Regions from separate parts of the Paenibacillus sp. N22P23 genome, predicted to be linked through region 3. Evidence: riboswitches for the same ligand, from Rfam matches in the RefSeq annotation. Region 3 holds a riboswitch; each other region holds the start of a gene.
What was found. Region 3 has a riboswitch for cyclic di-GMP ahead of AC506A_RS19560 (ATP-binding protein). Riboswitches for the same ligand answer to the same signal wherever they lie in the genome.

Region 1 (5,239 bases), on a different contig from region 3:
GGGCTGGGCGGAGCAGCTATGTACTCAAACAGGAGATCGTGAATGAGAAAGGCGAACTGTGCGGGGATGCAGCCGTTACATGCGTGACGATGGATTCGAACACGCGCAAGAGCCGGGAGCTGCCGCCGGAGCTGAGAAGTCAGTTTTAGCTGTAGAAGCCGTATTACGAGATAGCAAATAGGCAATCATGGGAAAGAGGCGATGCATGCTCGTAGATGCATCGCCTCTTTCATAGGTTATATAGAGAGTAAGCCGAACCAATTCGCATGAGGAGGTAGTCGCGATGAACGATTTTCGCATTGAGAAGGATTCCATGGGTGAGATACAGGTTGAAGCGCACCGGCTGTGGGGAGCGCAAACCGAGCGAAGTCTGCACAATTTTCGGATCGGGACGGAGAAGATGCCGCGCGAGTTAATAACCGCTTTTGCTTATCTGAAGAAAGCGGCAGCAACCGTGAACGGAAGCTTGGGTAAGCTGGATGCCCAAAAATCTGAAGCTATTGCAGCTGCAGCGGATGAAGTGATTGCGGGGACGTGGCAGGATGAGTTTCCGCTTGCCGTATGGCAGACAGGGAGCGGCACGCAGTCCAATATGAACGTCAATGAAGTGATCGCAAGACGCTCGGCACAATTGCTGGAGGAGAAGGGGCATGCGGCAGCCGTTCATCCCAACGATGACGTCAACCGCTCGCAGAGCTCTAACGATACCTTCCCAACCGCTATGCATATCGCTGCGCTGATTGCGGTAGAAGACCTCGTCCTGCCGGCTATTACGCAGCTAAAATCCACATTGGAGCAGAAGAGTGCAAGCTTCATGGATGTCATCAAAATCGGCCGCACCCATCTGCAGGATGCCACACCGCTTACACTTGGCCAAGAGATCAGCGGCTGGGTTCGGATGCTGGAGAAAGGGGAGCGGAATATTCGAACAAGCCGGGAGGAGCTGCGTGAGCTTGCGATCGGTGGAACTGCCGTGGGAACAGGCCTGAATGCCCCGCCAGGCTTTAGTGAGAAAGTCTCGGCGGAGATCAGCCGCCTCACAGGCAAGAACTTCATAAGTGCGCCGAATAAATTCCACGCGCTGACGAGCCATGACGAGATTGTCTTCGTTCATGGCGCGATTAAAGCGCTCGCCGCGGATTTAATGAAGATCGCAAACGACGTTCGCTGGCTCGCAAGCGGCCCACGCTGCGGCATTGGCGAAATTCGTATTCCGGAGAACGAGCCGGGCAGCTCCATCATGCCGGGGAAGGTCAATCCGACGCAGTGTGAGGCGCTGACCATGGTCGTCTGTCAGATCATGGGCAATGACGCGGCAATCGGCTTCGCGGCCAGTCAGGGAAACTTCGAGCTGAATGTGTTTAAGCCTGTCATCATTCACAACTTCCTGCAGTCGACCCGAATTCTCAGTGATGCGATCCGCTCCTTTGATGAGCACTGTGCGGTTGGCATTGAGCCGAATCGGGAAGCCATTGCCCGGCATCTAAACGAGTCGCTGATGCTCGTAACGGCGCTTAATCCTCATATCGGCTATGAGAATGCGGCAGCCATTGCGAAGTCTGCTCATAAGGAAGGACTTACACTGCGCGAGGCTGCAATCCGCAGCGGGCTTATAACAGCTGCCAAGTTCGATGAAGTCGTGAAAGCGGAAGAGATGATCTGACAAATTCGACAAAACATTACAAAATACGCTATGTACAAGTAGTGCTTTTCTCTCCTATAATTAACCATGTTAACCTAATTAAAACAATAGTAATCCAACTACTTATTCATATGACAAAGGCAAACCAATGGAAATGTTGGGACGCAAAGCCTAGGCCTAAAGCATCGAAACAGATGCCATGGTGGACAGGTTACCGAGTGAAAAGGAGTCCATCCTTAACACGGGTGGACTCTTTTTATATGTATACAAATATTAGGAGGTAGGCTTGTTGTATGCTTAGGGAGAAAAACCGTGTCATGCTTTTCATTTCTGCAATTATTGTACTTCTATCGCTTCTGGTACACGCATTCGATTGGCTCGGTTTTTCCATGCACCATGATCATCAACCAGATCTGAATGGTTCTATGCTTCTGGCCTTCCTTAATCAAACCTTCTTCGCACTACCTATTATTTTCTTATTGCTTGCCGGATTTTGCATGCGTTTACAAGAGGATCAGCAGACCGTTCCGCTTCTCATGACGCTGTCGCTCACCTTCAGCAGTATATCCATCATCGCAGGCGGTAACGGCATGGTGGAATACCACTTCTCCATCTTTATGGTACTCGCCATCATTTTGTACTACGACCTCATTGCCATGCTTCTCATCAGCACCGTCATCTTCGCACTTCAGCATGTACTCGGATTCTTGTCTTTCCCTGAGCTCGTCTACGGCACCAGTGATTACTCGCTGGCCATGGTCTCCATTCACATCGTGTTTGTCATCTTGTTTATCGGCGCCGTTACCTATCAAATTGTGACGCGCAGAGCGTTCATCAACGCACTGGAATCGGCCCAACAGCAGAAAATTCAAGCAGCGGTCAAACAAATTATCGAGAACGTGACGGAAACATCGGACCAGGTGCTCATGAATTCCAAGGAGCTTAGCTGCAACGCGGCCACACTCAATCTTCTGGCAGGAGATATCGTACAAGCGATGCAGCAGGTGGATGCAACGGTGAACTTGCAGGAGCATGGGGCACAAACAGGTAAGAAAGTGATCGGAGAGATGATCCGAGATATTCATACGATTGCCGAAACGTCAGCTACGGTGTCTACTTTCTCGAGTGAGGTCGCTACAGAGGCCGATAACGGGAATGATGCCATTCAGAAGGCCGTCAGGCAGATGACATCGACGAGCAATGCCGTTCAAGAATCCGCAACCAAAGTGAAGCTGCTTGGTCAGCGATCGCAAGAAATAGATGATATAACAAGCATCATTACGGACATCGCATCCCAAACCAGTCTGCTGGCACTGAATGCGGCAATCGAAGCGGCGCGGGCTGGCGAGCATGGCAGAGGGTTCACGGTCGTATCGAATGAGGTTCGCAAGCTATCTGAACAAACCACCGCTTCGGCCCAGCGAATTGCTGAGCTCGTCCAAGACATTCAGGCGAATAACCGTGCTTCTATTCAATCGATGGATCAAGTCATTGACGAAGTAGCTTCGGGAAACCAAGCCGTCTGTGATGCGGGAGCCGCATTCGAACGTATTATGAGATCCATTAAAACCGTCGCAGAGCAAATTCATTATATTTCCGGCGCCTCCCAGCAAATGTCGGCAAGCACGCAACAGTTTAGCGTCAATATTGAGGAAATCTCCCGAATGTCCGCCGAATTAACGGGCAGCGTCAAGATGGTGACGGGCAGCTCCAATGAGCAGCATCAACTCATTTCCAGATCGTCGGAGCTGGCGTCCATGCTGGAGAAATTAAGCGATAAATTAGATCAAACGATGATCAGCACGAAGAAATCCTTCCGCGCCTTATAATCCGAAGAGTAGTGCAATTCTGACAAAAATGACTTTGCGTTCATAGCCAATATCAAGTATTATGAGTAGAAAAGACAAGATCTGGCTAAAAAGGAGACACAATGCTATGAATGCTTCGAAAAAAAGTCATTGTAAAATCGTCGACTGCACGATCCGCGACGGCGGACTCGTGAATAACTGGGATTTCAGCGTTGAGTTCGTTCAGCATCTGTACAACTCGCTGAATGAAGCTGGCGTCGAGTATATGGAAATCGGGTACAAAAACTCGCCGAAGCTGTTGAAAGGCGCTGAAGATGCTGGTCCATGGCGTTTCCTGGACGACGACTTCCTTCGTAAAGTCATCCCGCAGAAGCTGAATACGAAGCTCTCTGCACTTGTCGATATCGGACGGGTAGATGAGAACGATATTCTTCCACGCGAAGAGAGCATGCTCGATCTGATCCGCGTAGCTTGCTATATTCAAGACGTGCCGAAGGCGCTGGAGCTGGTTAACGTATTCAACTCCCGCGGCTACGAAACAACATTGAACATCATGGCGCTCTCCAATGTAATGGAGAATCAATTGTTAGAAGCATTCGAATTGATCGAAGCAAGTGTAGTCGACGTCGTATACGTGGTTGACTCCTATGGCAGCTTGGATCCGAATGACTTCAACTACTTGGTCAGCAAATTCCAGAAGTACCTGCCAAGCAAACGCCTAGGCGTACACACGCACAACAACATGCAGCTTGCATTCGCCAATACGCTCGTTTCCGTTGAGAAAGGCGTCGAGTTCCTGGATGCTTCCGTATACGGTATGGGCCGCGCTGCAGGCAACTGCCCAACTGAACTGCTTGTCGCTCATCTGAAGAACACGAAGTACAATGTGCGTCCGGTGCTGGATATGATCGAGAAGTACATGATTACGCTTCGTGAAAAAGAAGAGTGGGGCTATATTATTCCTTATATGATTACAGGTATGTTGGACGAGCACCCTCGTTCCGCAATGGCACTTCGCAATTCCGATGACAAGGACAAGTCGGTTGATTTCTACGATAAACTGACTACGCCTGAAGTACTGCATAGCAAATAAGCTCTTCTATCATAGATAAGCTCCCAGGCCGAAGAGGTCTGGGAGCTTGTTTTTGTTATTATGAAGAATGTCGCCAATACTCGGCTCGGTATGCGCTAGGCGTTATTCCAAATTGCCGTTTGAACATACGATTAAAGAAGCTTAAATCCTCGAAGCCAACCTCAAGCGCGATGGACATGATTTTGCCGGACGTCGTCTCCAGCAGCTTCTTCGCTGCTTGCAAGCGAATATGGTTGCGGAACTCGATAAAAGTCATGCCAATATGCTGCTTGAATTTGGTGGTGAATGCCGTTTGGCTAAGGTTACATAAGGTGCTAAGCTGCTGCAAGCTCAGCGGCTTCGCGTAATGCTGCCTCGTAAAGTCGCAAACATTCCGAATGAGCGCATCCTCGTCACTTGACGCAGACGCAGTCATCGGTTTCTTCAACGATCGCTCGTAGCAGCGGCTTAGATAGATGAATAACTGCATCATATGCGCTCTGACCATCAGCTCATAATTGGCTTCACGATTCGTGTCTTCATAAACAAGCCGATCGAGGATGGCCAGCGCCTCCATTCGGTCCAGCTTGCCGATATTCATCACGGACTGATTACTTGTTTTCTCTCTAAGAAAGGGCTCCACGTAGTAGAAATCGATGAATGCCGTGACACCGGCCATATGAGAGAGCTCCTGCTCGAAATAATAGGAATCGAAAA
Region 2 (5,239 bases), on a different contig from region 3:
CGGATTCGATCGCCAAACTCGCCGGAGCAAGCCAAACATAACCGCGCCAAAAATCAACAGCCCGACAATGCCAAGGTCAAGCACAATTTCAATATAACCGCTATGTACTTCATTCCCCACATAAGGGGCCGATTGCACTTGTGTAAACAACATCCGCCACGCGTCACCGCCACGGCCGAAGAATGGCGCTTCCTTCATCAGCAGCCAGGCATCCTGATAAAATAACCCGCGTGCGCCAGCCGTTTGATACCCGCCGCTTAAGCGTCCTTGAATAACCGACGGAAGCAGCATGACCATACCAAGCAAGCCAGCAAACCAACAGCCCCAAGCTATGCGGCTAAGCAGCTGCACTCGTCCTCTTGCCAGCACCTGCCGCAAACCAATAAATCCGGCAAGCGCAGCCGCACAAATCAGAAGCAGAAGCACGGCCTCCTGTGTTGTCGCTCCATAATGCTCAATCAGAGCCTTATCGCCTGAGCCAGCTCCTGCTGTACCGCTTCGCAAGCCTGCATGAACGACAGCACGATACGCTGCTCCTCCGCCAATCAAAGCCCAGCCGCTATATATTAGCCATGCAATGCGCTCCTTGCTCTGCAGCAGCAGGAGTCCGCCTAGCCATACAACCGCAGTCACGAGCCAAGCCCCTCTTGATTCAGTCAGCAGTAAGACTAACACGACAGGCACTACTGCCGCAGCAGCCCCCATAAATGCGCCTACTGCTCTTGCTCTTATTAGCAACAACAAATCGAACATCAAATAGGCTCCTGCTACAGCACCTAGTAAATTCGGATACTGCATGAACCCGGACAATCGAGCTCCAACAGCGGACAGCCTTACATCGCCGGTAGTCATAATGATCTCGGGGAAAACGATCCATCCCATCCAACCCGAAATCGCACCTGCCAGCACAAAAGCACCGGAGCTCTGAATCGCCGCAGAAAGCCACATCCGACGATGCTGCCGCACCACCGTATCGGTGCCAGTACAGAACCAGCTGTACAATGAGATTGCAAAGGCCGCATAAGCCGTCCATCGCAAAGCCTGCTCGAGGCTGCCAAGCGTGGAAGCCGGTCGTTGGAACAACGCTATCCCGTATAACAGCGCAATCGTAAGCAGTCCATAGAACGCCAGGGGTATAACTTCCCTTAGCCGCCTCTCCTCTATCCGAGAATGAGCAGCTAAAGCCGCTCCTACTACGAATAAGCACACGACCATGATGATCCATTCCCACCGATAGAAGATCGTATCAAAGAACATCCCATACCGGTAACCCGAGCCCGCCAGTACAACAGCCACGACAAGCGCGGCTAATCCTGTCAGCCCACTTCGCATAACAACTTCCCCTTTTGCCCGAACCCCATCGTACTTCATGTGTTATTTTTCCAATTGTAACATATTTGTAGGTCGACTATAAAAAAGAAGGCGCTGCCGGATCACCTTCATCCGATCAAACGCCTTCTTATACTTGCAACGCGGAACTCGCGTTTATCTCCCCTTCTTAGCCGTTGCTTTCTCCTGCTTAAGCTTGAAATAGGCTTCAATTTGCTTGCGCAGCAAATACGCTCGAAGCGCCCGTTGCTGCTGCTCGTCCAAATCCAGAAAACGCGCACCGTAAAACTTCCATTCGCTGCTTTCTTCCTTGCGAATAATTTCAACCTTACAATCCAGCTTAAAGCCAAGTGATAAGCTCGCCATGAGTGTATCACCTTTCGCGAGTGTCGGGGGACTCATTAGGGAGAACCCCATGCCGGTATCGCTAATATTTCTTAGCGCTATATCGTAGGTGTCTGTAGCTTCAATGGTCATTTTTTCTCCCTTGGAGCTCTCAACCTCTTGCGAATACGTACGCGAAATCGTTCCCTTCTCCTCGATTTCAATACGCGGCGATTCCCGTTTCTCTTCAAGTCCCGCTAATGAGCGGGCTGGGAAAATAACAGCGATGGAGCCTTCCGCTTTCGCAATAATCGTCGATTGCAGCCGGTGGATGCCAACAGGTGAATAAACAGTCAAACTAACCGGGTCACCGAGCTCGAAGTTTTTGAACTCCGTCAATTCGATCTCCATCATTTCACCTTCTGCATGGGCGAGCACACCCGTGGAAACATAGCCTTCTTTCTCGACCATCGTTCGGCTGTGCAGCAGTGCTTTCATGGCAAAGGTAGGTTTACTTGATCCCATTCGTTCATTCATGCCTGACATTTACTATTCCCCCTTGACATATGTAGAAACGCTCCCGTAACCTTGGTACGGCGTAAAAACAGAAAAAGCGCTTCCTCATGCAATACTGGAGCCGCTTCATTAACCCCGAGCCAGCTCGGGTGTTCATTTCGGCAGTCAGGCTGTCATTCGTTCGCTTATTTGATGAAGAGCGGACGATTAGACCCTGTAACTTTGCGTCCTTACCTTTCGATAAGTTTGCCAGTATCGATGATATGCAGTTGTCAGCAGAATGCTAACCTATCTACAGTTCTTTCACGATCATTAGCTTATGTTGGTCTTTGAGGTCGATCTGATAGGCTGCAGCAGGCGCCGTTCCGTCAGGCTCTCGGATAATCCGAACCGTTGGACGATGAACCGCGAGTGGGTCGTTCATAGCAACGACGGCGACTTGCCCTGAACTGAGCAGTACCGTTGTTGAGACCGGATAGATAGAAATATGCTTACAGAAAATTTTGATTAACTCTAAATCAAAATAGGTGTTTCCTGCAGCAAACAAAAACTCGATCGCATCCGATGGTGTATATCGTTTTCGATGCGGCCTTGGAGAAGTCAGCGCATCATATACATCTGCAATAGCCACGATTTGCGCGTATTCATGAATGGCTTCCCGCTTAAGCTTGCGCGGATAGCCCGAACCATCATAGCGCTCGTGATGCTGCAGCGCGCAGTGGGCCGATAGCAAACTAATATCATGCTGCGCTCGTATGATGTTAAAACCTTCCTCGGTGTGCTTCTCCATGAGGATCCGCTCACTCGGCGTTAATGCAGTAGTCTTGGTTAGAATCTCTTTGGGCAGCCGTGTCATTCCGATATCGAACAACATCGCCCCCATGCCAAGCTCTTCAAGCTGCGTGCGGTTATAACCTCTGGCTAACCCCATTATGCCTGCCAGTATCGTGACATTCAAGGAATGGTGGAACAAATAGCTGTCCGCCACATGGATGCTGGTCAAACTGACCATAACATCCTCACGCCTAATGAGATCCTGCATAATATCGCCGAATACTTTACGGAAGGTACGGCCAAGCTCAGGGGCAATCGTTCTCCCTTTCGTAACCGGCTGATCCATAAGCGAATTCATAGTCTTGTAAATGGTATCCGATGCTGCTTTATGCGTGCTGTCTTGAATAGCCGTAGTTGGCTCTAAGCCCTCTGTCAGGGGATCATCAATGAAAAGCATGTCAATGCCTAAACTAGCCAATCTGTCGATAAATCGTTGATTTAACTCCACACCGGAGCCTAGCAATATGTTCCCATTCTCCTGCATAATAGGGCGAGCTAACTTTTCTCCCGGCTTAACGGAGTTGATGTGAACTTTTCTCATCGGTGTTTATTCCCGCCTTTACCGCTTGCTCACGGATTAAGCTTGTAACGCTGCCGGTTCGGACAACGGCATCTTACGGATATATTTCTCTGCGTACATCCGTTTGTCCGCAGCCTGCAACAACTGGCTAAGCTCCATACCGTTCTCTGGAAACGAAGCATGTCCAATCGATACGGATAAGCGTAATCCGGTTCGCAATGAAATACTAAAAAGCTGTTCATGAATTAGCTTTACGAATCGATCTATTCCTTTGTCATCTGCATAGGGACAAATAATGATAAACTCATCGCCGCCCCAGCGGCCGATAATTTCGCCGTAGTTCGCGCACTCCGTAAGGGTTCCTGCAATCAGCCACAGTGCATGATCACCTTGGCTGTGGCCCATACGGTCGTTGACTTCTTTGAAATCATTGACATCCAGCATCATGACCGTCATTTTCTTCCGTTGGCGTTTGGCCTTCGTCGCCAACTTCTTGAAATTCGTCTCGATGAACCTGCGATTATACAGTCCTGTTAAGCTGTCCAGTATGGAAGCTTCCTTCAAACGATCGTATTTGAGGCCAAGCAGATAACCGATAGGCAAGGCTGCCGCTGCGAAAGCAGCGGTACCGATGAGAGCAGCGAGCGGCGTAGGTGTCTTACTTGCAAGTAGGCTTAAACCCGCTGCAGCTAGTGTTGCTCCACATGATGCCACACATGCTGTAAGACGTCCGTTACGCGACATTCGCAGCCCTCCTTATAAATTAACTACCCGATTACGACCATTGTCTTTGGCCCTGTATAGGGCGGAATCTACCTTCGAGAACAAATCTTTGATATAACCTTTGACATCTTCAATCTGAAGATCGGACTGCTCTTCTACCACAAGCATTCCCATGCTAATTGTTACCGATACCGGAGAACGCCCGCGACCAATTGCAATCTCATTGTTCTGAACAACCTCACGGATTCGCTGTGCCAGCATTTCTGCCTGCTCTCTGTTCGTATGAGGCAAATAAATCGTAAACTCTTCGCCGCCGTAGCGTGCCAATATATCTGTTCTTCGAAGTGCTCCGCGAGCGGCATCTGCCGTTCTCCGTATCACTTCGTCACCGATCACATGACCATACGTATCGTTTACGAGCTTGAATAAATCGATATCAAACAGTAAGAGTGCAAATGGAATCTTGTAGCGGATGTTCGTCAGTACCTCGTGCTCCAACTGCTGCATCAGAAACCTGCGATTGAAACAGCCTGTTAGACTGTCTGTAATCGCCAGTTGTTCCAGCTTGCGATTCGCCTGAAACAGCTCGTCCTGCATATAGATTAGCGCACGGTTACGCTCTTGCACCGAAGAATACTGCTCCTGCGACTTGAAGATAAGAGACTTAAGCTCGGAAATATCTTGAAACGTAATCACTTTCCCGATCCTGCCTTCATTTACAATGATCGGACCAACATGCAGGGAGAAATACTGTTTGTGCGAGTTGTCGTGTTCAATCACAATTTCGGTTTGAATCCGCTGAGCAGGATTCATCCTGTACGTGTAGAGAAATTCATCTTCATTCACTTTGTCGATATTAAACCAAGAAAGCAGTTCCTCCATATTGAGAGGTTCACCGATAACGATTTGCAGGCGAGGACTGACGATCCGGTTCATCTCAATAACATTGTCATGCTCATCCAGCACGATAATGCCTACAGACAACGTATCCAT
Region 3 (5,239 bases):
GCTTCTTCAACGAGTCGACGTTCCGTTAAATCACGCAAATACATCGTAAAGACAGGGTATTTTTCTTTGCGAATACGCGTAACGATAATTTCCACCGGAAACTCGCTTTGATTCATTCGCGGCAGCATCGTCTCGACCCGGGTTCCGAGCACGGTCTTATCGCCGCTGCACAGCATCCAGTTTACCGATGACTGGTCTCGAGGCAGCTGCGGCATGAGCAGTTCCTCAATTGATCTGCCGATCACCTCACTACGGGGATAGCCGAAGAGATTCTCCGCTGCCGGATTAATTTCAAAAATGGCTCCTTGATGATCAAACATAATAAGGCAATCGATCGCCGACTCCATGATGGATCCCTTGAGCGACATTTGCTCCGACAGCTTCTTATCCACATTCATCGAGCTGATTAAGCTGACTGCCATAATCACGATGGTGCCAAATGCTACGTAGATCGCCATTTCAATAAAATCCATCGCCTGCGGATCCGTCATACGATCAAGCATATGCCCAGGCATCGTCATCTTAGCCGCTGACATGCCGGTATAATGCATACCCGTAACGGCAATACCCATGATGAAGCCGCTCAGCCAATAATGATTATTTCTGCGGAAGGAGAACAGCAAAGCGACAATCGATGTCATCACGGCAATAAGGACGGAAAGCGAGAAAATATACGGGTTATAGGTAATCGTCAGTCCCGTCAACGCATACATGCCTATGTAATGCATGCCGGTGATGGCAAGTCCCATGATGGTGCCGCCTACGATCAACCTCAGCTTGCCGCTGCCGGAATGGCTGGCAATGCCAAAGCCGATAAAAGCACCGACAATGGAAACGCCAATTGAAACGATAACGGTTACAAAATCATAGGTCACACCGGTTGGAAGGTGAAAAGCGAGCATCGCGATAAAATGCATCGACCAAATCCCAACACCCATGACAACTGCTCCGCCGAACAGCCATCCTCGCTTCTTCCAGCCCTCGGACAACAGAACATGCCTGGTTAAATTCAATGCCGTATACGAAGCAAACAGCGCAATGATAAATGAGAGACATACCAAGAACCAGTTGTAGCTACCTTCAATATGATTATGCACCATTTCGATACCCCCCAGGGAGTGTTACTTGAAACGTCGTGCCCTCTCCCATCTTGCTGGCAATAGAAATCGTCCCGCCATGACTGGAAATGATTTTGTTGCTGATCATAAGTCCAAGGCCTGTTCCCTGCTCTTTTGTCGTAAAGAAAGGTCTGCCCACTTGGTCCAGCATCTCTTGAGGAATGCCGCAGCCATTGTCAGCAATTGTGGTCATGATCTGTTTGCCGACTTGCTCAACGGCAAGTTGAATTTCGCCGCCTTCCGTTGCTTCAATCGCATTCTTGATGAGATTGATGAATACCTGTTTGATTTGACTCTCATCGCAATAGATGAGCAGCTCGGGCTTCGAGAATTGCAGCTCAATGCGGACATTGTTCAGAATGGCCTGTGACTCCAGCAGCGTGTAGACGCCAGCGAGAAGCTCACACAGATTGATTGCTTGAAACCGGCTGATTTGCGGCTTCGCCAGCAAAAGCAGCTCATTGATGATGCCTTCCATCCGAACAACCTCAGAAGTAATGATCGTGACATACTCCATTTTGCTCTTTCCATTTTGAAACAGCTTCATAAATCCTTTAATCGCCGTGAGCGGATTTCGAATCTCATGTGCGATACCTGCAGCAAGCTGACCTGCCATCGACAGCTTCTCTGATTCCACAAGAAACGCCTCTTGCTCTTTACGCTGCGTTAGATCGGTAAAGTTAATGACGACACCGGCTTGCTCGCCTTTGCCTTGCATCGGTGTGATATGATATTCCACCGGGAACGTCGACCCATTCTTACGGCGGAACAGATCGTCCGCAACATATTCAGCACTTCCTGAGCGAGTAGCCTTCTCGATGGGATCCCATTCTTCGCCATCCGTCCTTATGGCCCGCAGCACAACTTTTCGCCCGAGTACCTCAGAAGCCTCAAACCCCGTCAAATTTACAGCGGCTTGATTCCAAAAGATGACCTTCCCCCGCTCGTCCAATCGGTAGATCCCCTCTGCCACGGAATCCAAGATGTGCGAATAGGCTTCATTCATCCGTTTCAGACGTTCTTCGCTTTGCTTCAAGCGGCTGTCAATCATCATGATAACTACAGAATACATACAAATGACGGAGACGATTAAACTGATGCTTATTGCGAGTAAAAATTGATTTTGCGATAATGCCGTAGATTCGCCTGACCCCAGCGATGTGGCGCCGTGCATGAGGGGCATATTGCTATAATGAAGAAATTCAACAGCTCCGGAAAGTAGTAAAGCGTGGACTAACTGCCGCATACGGCTTAGCTTGTGGAATCGATGCTGACTTGTGAATATGAGACACAGCACTACGGCCAGTACGACGATTGAAATGAAACCTGTGGATGACTGATAGTGGAGGGTCGCATGAGCTTTAATGGCTTTCATCCCAATGTAGTGCATCGCTACGATGCCGCCTGTCTGAACCAAACTGCCTAGAATGAGCAAGCCTGTCCGATGTCGCTGCGCAGCACGTTCAAACAAGAGAAGCGCGAGCGTAGACAAGACGATCAGCATGCCCATGGAGAGAAACACATAATTGAAATGATACATAACCTTGACCGGGAAAGGATACGCCAGCAATGCCACAAAATGCATGGCCCAAACCCCGATGCCAAATACAAAGGCAGCACTCATGAGCCAGAAGAAAGTCGTGTAACGGGCTGTATTCATTCGCCGATAAAGATGAAAGAGGATTAAGGAAGAGCTGAATACGAGTACAAAAGATATGGCGACGAGTGCGATGGATGCCATGCCAACCTTCCTCCGGTTTTATTGACTTAGCACGCAGAATGGAAAATGACAATAAAAAAACCATCCGAATAGGATGGATTCCATCTACTCGGCAGCCTTGTCTACCTTAGCATTACGGTGAGTAATGCCTTAGGCCACGGCTTTGCGTCCCATCGTTTCCATATGGTTTGCCTTTTTCTTAGGTATGAAGTTGTAAAATTATTCTAATTGTTCGATTTAATTCTCATTATAGGTATTTTTACGCAACTGTACATAGCGAAAAACAGAGAAGAATGACTTATTTTGTCGAACGAATAAAATATATGTAATATCGTTAATTAAAATAAAAGCCGAGGATGACAACGCCATCCCCGGCTTCATTGTTTGTACTACTATTCGAAGTATACAGCCTTACCCGTACGGGAAGACTCGTAGATTGCTTCAAGAATTTCGGAAACCACAAGCGCTTGCTCTGGTTTAACGAATGTTTCTTTGTCATTCTTAACAGCATCGATCCACATGCTTGCTTCAAGAACTTCTGCAGTTTCGCTCGCGCCTTCATAGAAAGCAACGCCGCCGCTGTTCAGTTCCACTTTGTTTACATACAGGCGGCTGTTATGCTCGCCATTGAAGCGAAGTCCGTCTTTCATGTCAGCGCCTGCTTTTGTACCGCTGAGGGAAACTTTAGCCTCATCGACTTCAAGCGAGTTAAGCGCCCAGCTGGATTCGAGGATAACAGTTGCACCGTTCTCCATCGTGATCATAGCGAAAGCGGAATCTTCAACTGTGAATTGTTTTGGATCCCATGGGCCCCAAGCATTCGCAGAGTTCTCGTTTTGGGACAGCTTGTGATAAGCACGGCCAAGTACTACTTTCGGCTTGTAGTTATCCATCATCCACAATACAAGGTCAAGTGCGTGAGTACCGATATCGATAAGCGGGCCGCCGCCTTGTTTTTCTTCATCCAAGAATACGCCCCATGTCGGAACAGCACGACGACGGATTGCATGTGCTTTAGCGAAGTAAATTTCGCCAAGCTCGCCTGCATCGCAAGCTTCTTTCAGGTAACGGCTGTCTGCACGGTAACGGTTGTTGTAACCGATGCTGAGTTTTTTGCCGGTACGTTGTGCAACTTCAAGCATTTTGCGAGCGTCAGCAGCTGTTTTAGCCATTGGCTTCTCGCAAAGCACGTGCTTGCCAGCTTCCAATGCGTCGATGGAGATAACCGCATGGGAATCGTTAGGCGTACAAACGTGGATAACGTCGATCGACGCGTCTTGAAGCAGTTGTTTATAGTCAGAATATACTTTTGCCTCTTCAGTGCCGTATTTCGCTTTTGCTTGTTCAGCCTTCTCAACAATGATATCGCAGAAAGCTACGATTTCAGCGTCTTTGACTTGGGCCAAACTTGGGAGATGTTTACCGTTGGCGATACCGCCGCAGCCAATAATGCCTACACGTACTTTTGACATTTTAAATTTCTACCTCCATGAGCCTCGAAATGATATAATTTGTAGTATGGTGTCAGCTAGATAGAGAGACACACATTGACTACAGTATAGACAACATGTCCTCAAAAATATAGGCGCTATATAGGTCTGGTTTTATGTGATTTTGTTATTGAAGGGATGGTACCGTGGAATTTTACAATGAAAAGGTCGTTTACGAGAACCCGCTGCTCTCTATAAAAGTGTTTCAATCCCAGCGGAATAACGATCTGTTTATCAATTGGCATTATCATCGAGAAATCGAATTGCTGCTTGTAATCACTGGTGAGCTCGATGTAAATATTGAAGATGAATGCATAAAACTACAAACGGGCGACATCGCACTGATCGGTGCAAGGCAGCTTCATCGTGATCGCAGCATGAGCAGCCCGCTGAATTATATCGTTCTGCAGTTTGATCTGGAGCAATTTATCGACCAAAGCTCCATGCCCTATATGCGATTCTTCTCTGAGACCAAGAACCCGCTCAGCCGGGCTAATTATATTTTCCAAGAAAATGAATCCACACGAGCAGAGGCGTCGGAATGTATCCGCGGCATTCTGCAGGAAGTCACGACAAAGCAAAGCGGGTATGAGCTCGCCGTCAGCATGTACATAAAGAAGCTGCTCCTTCTGCTGATCAGAGGTGATTCCAGGAAAGTGCTTGCTGATCATGATGACTTTGATCGGGCTCGTCTCAGAGGCGTGATCGACTTTGTGGAAGAACATCTGACCGACCGCATCCAGGTCGAAGAAGTATCGAAGCTCGCCAACATGAGCTACTATTATTTTGTTAAGTTCTTTAAGAAGGCGATCGGGATGTCCTTCACAGAGTATGTGAACTATCGCAAGATCAAATGGGCCGAGCGTATTCTGCTCACAAAGGACCTAAGCGTCTCTGAGGTGGGCGACCGG

Region 1: it holds a riboswitch for cyclic di-GMP, as region 3 does, so the genes downstream of both, AC506A_RS20435 (methyl-accepting chemotaxis protein) here and AC506A_RS19560 (ATP-binding protein) in region 3, are expected to answer to the same signal.
Region 2: it holds a riboswitch for cyclic di-GMP, as region 3 does, so the genes downstream of both, AC506A_RS12285 (PilZ domain-containing protein) here and AC506A_RS19560 (ATP-binding protein) in region 3, are expected to answer to the same signal.

What each region holds. Positions count from the first base shown of each region.
Region 1 covers NZ_JBXENT010000005.1:23,855-29,093, reverse strand. The annotation lists gene AC506A_RS20445 (acyl-CoA thioesterase) at 1-149, shown strand, start outside; gene fumC (class II fumarate hydratase) at 284-1,663, shown strand; cyclic di-GMP riboswitch class I at 1,772-1,861, shown strand; gene AC506A_RS20435 (methyl-accepting chemotaxis protein) at 1,936-3,471, shown strand; gene AC506A_RS20430 (aldolase catalytic domain-containing protein) at 3,578-4,543, shown strand; gene AC506A_RS20425 (helix-turn-helix domain-containing protein) at 4,602-5,239, opposite strand, start outside.
Region 2 covers NZ_JBXENT010000002.1:330,745-335,983, forward strand. The annotation lists gene AC506A_RS12280 (O-antigen ligase family protein) at 1-1,332, opposite strand, end outside; gene AC506A_RS12285 (PilZ domain-containing protein) at 1,486-2,199, opposite strand; cyclic di-GMP riboswitch class I at 2,327-2,430, opposite strand; gene AC506A_RS12290 (HD-GYP domain-containing protein) at 2,462-3,544, opposite strand; gene AC506A_RS12295 (GGDEF domain-containing protein) at 3,581-4,267, opposite strand; gene AC506A_RS12300 (histidine kinase N-terminal 7TM domain-containing diguanylate cyclase) at 4,280-5,239, opposite strand, start outside.
Region 3 covers NZ_JBXENT010000004.1:323,934-329,172, forward strand. The annotation lists gene AC506A_RS19555 (bifunctional diguanylate cyclase/phosphodiesterase) at 1-1,100, opposite strand, end outside; gene AC506A_RS19560 (ATP-binding protein) at 1,090-2,859, opposite strand; cyclic di-GMP riboswitch class I at 2,947-3,041, opposite strand; gene AC506A_RS19565 (Gfo/Idh/MocA family protein) at 3,231-4,310, opposite strand; gene AC506A_RS19570 (AraC family transcriptional regulator) at 4,475-5,239, shown strand, end outside.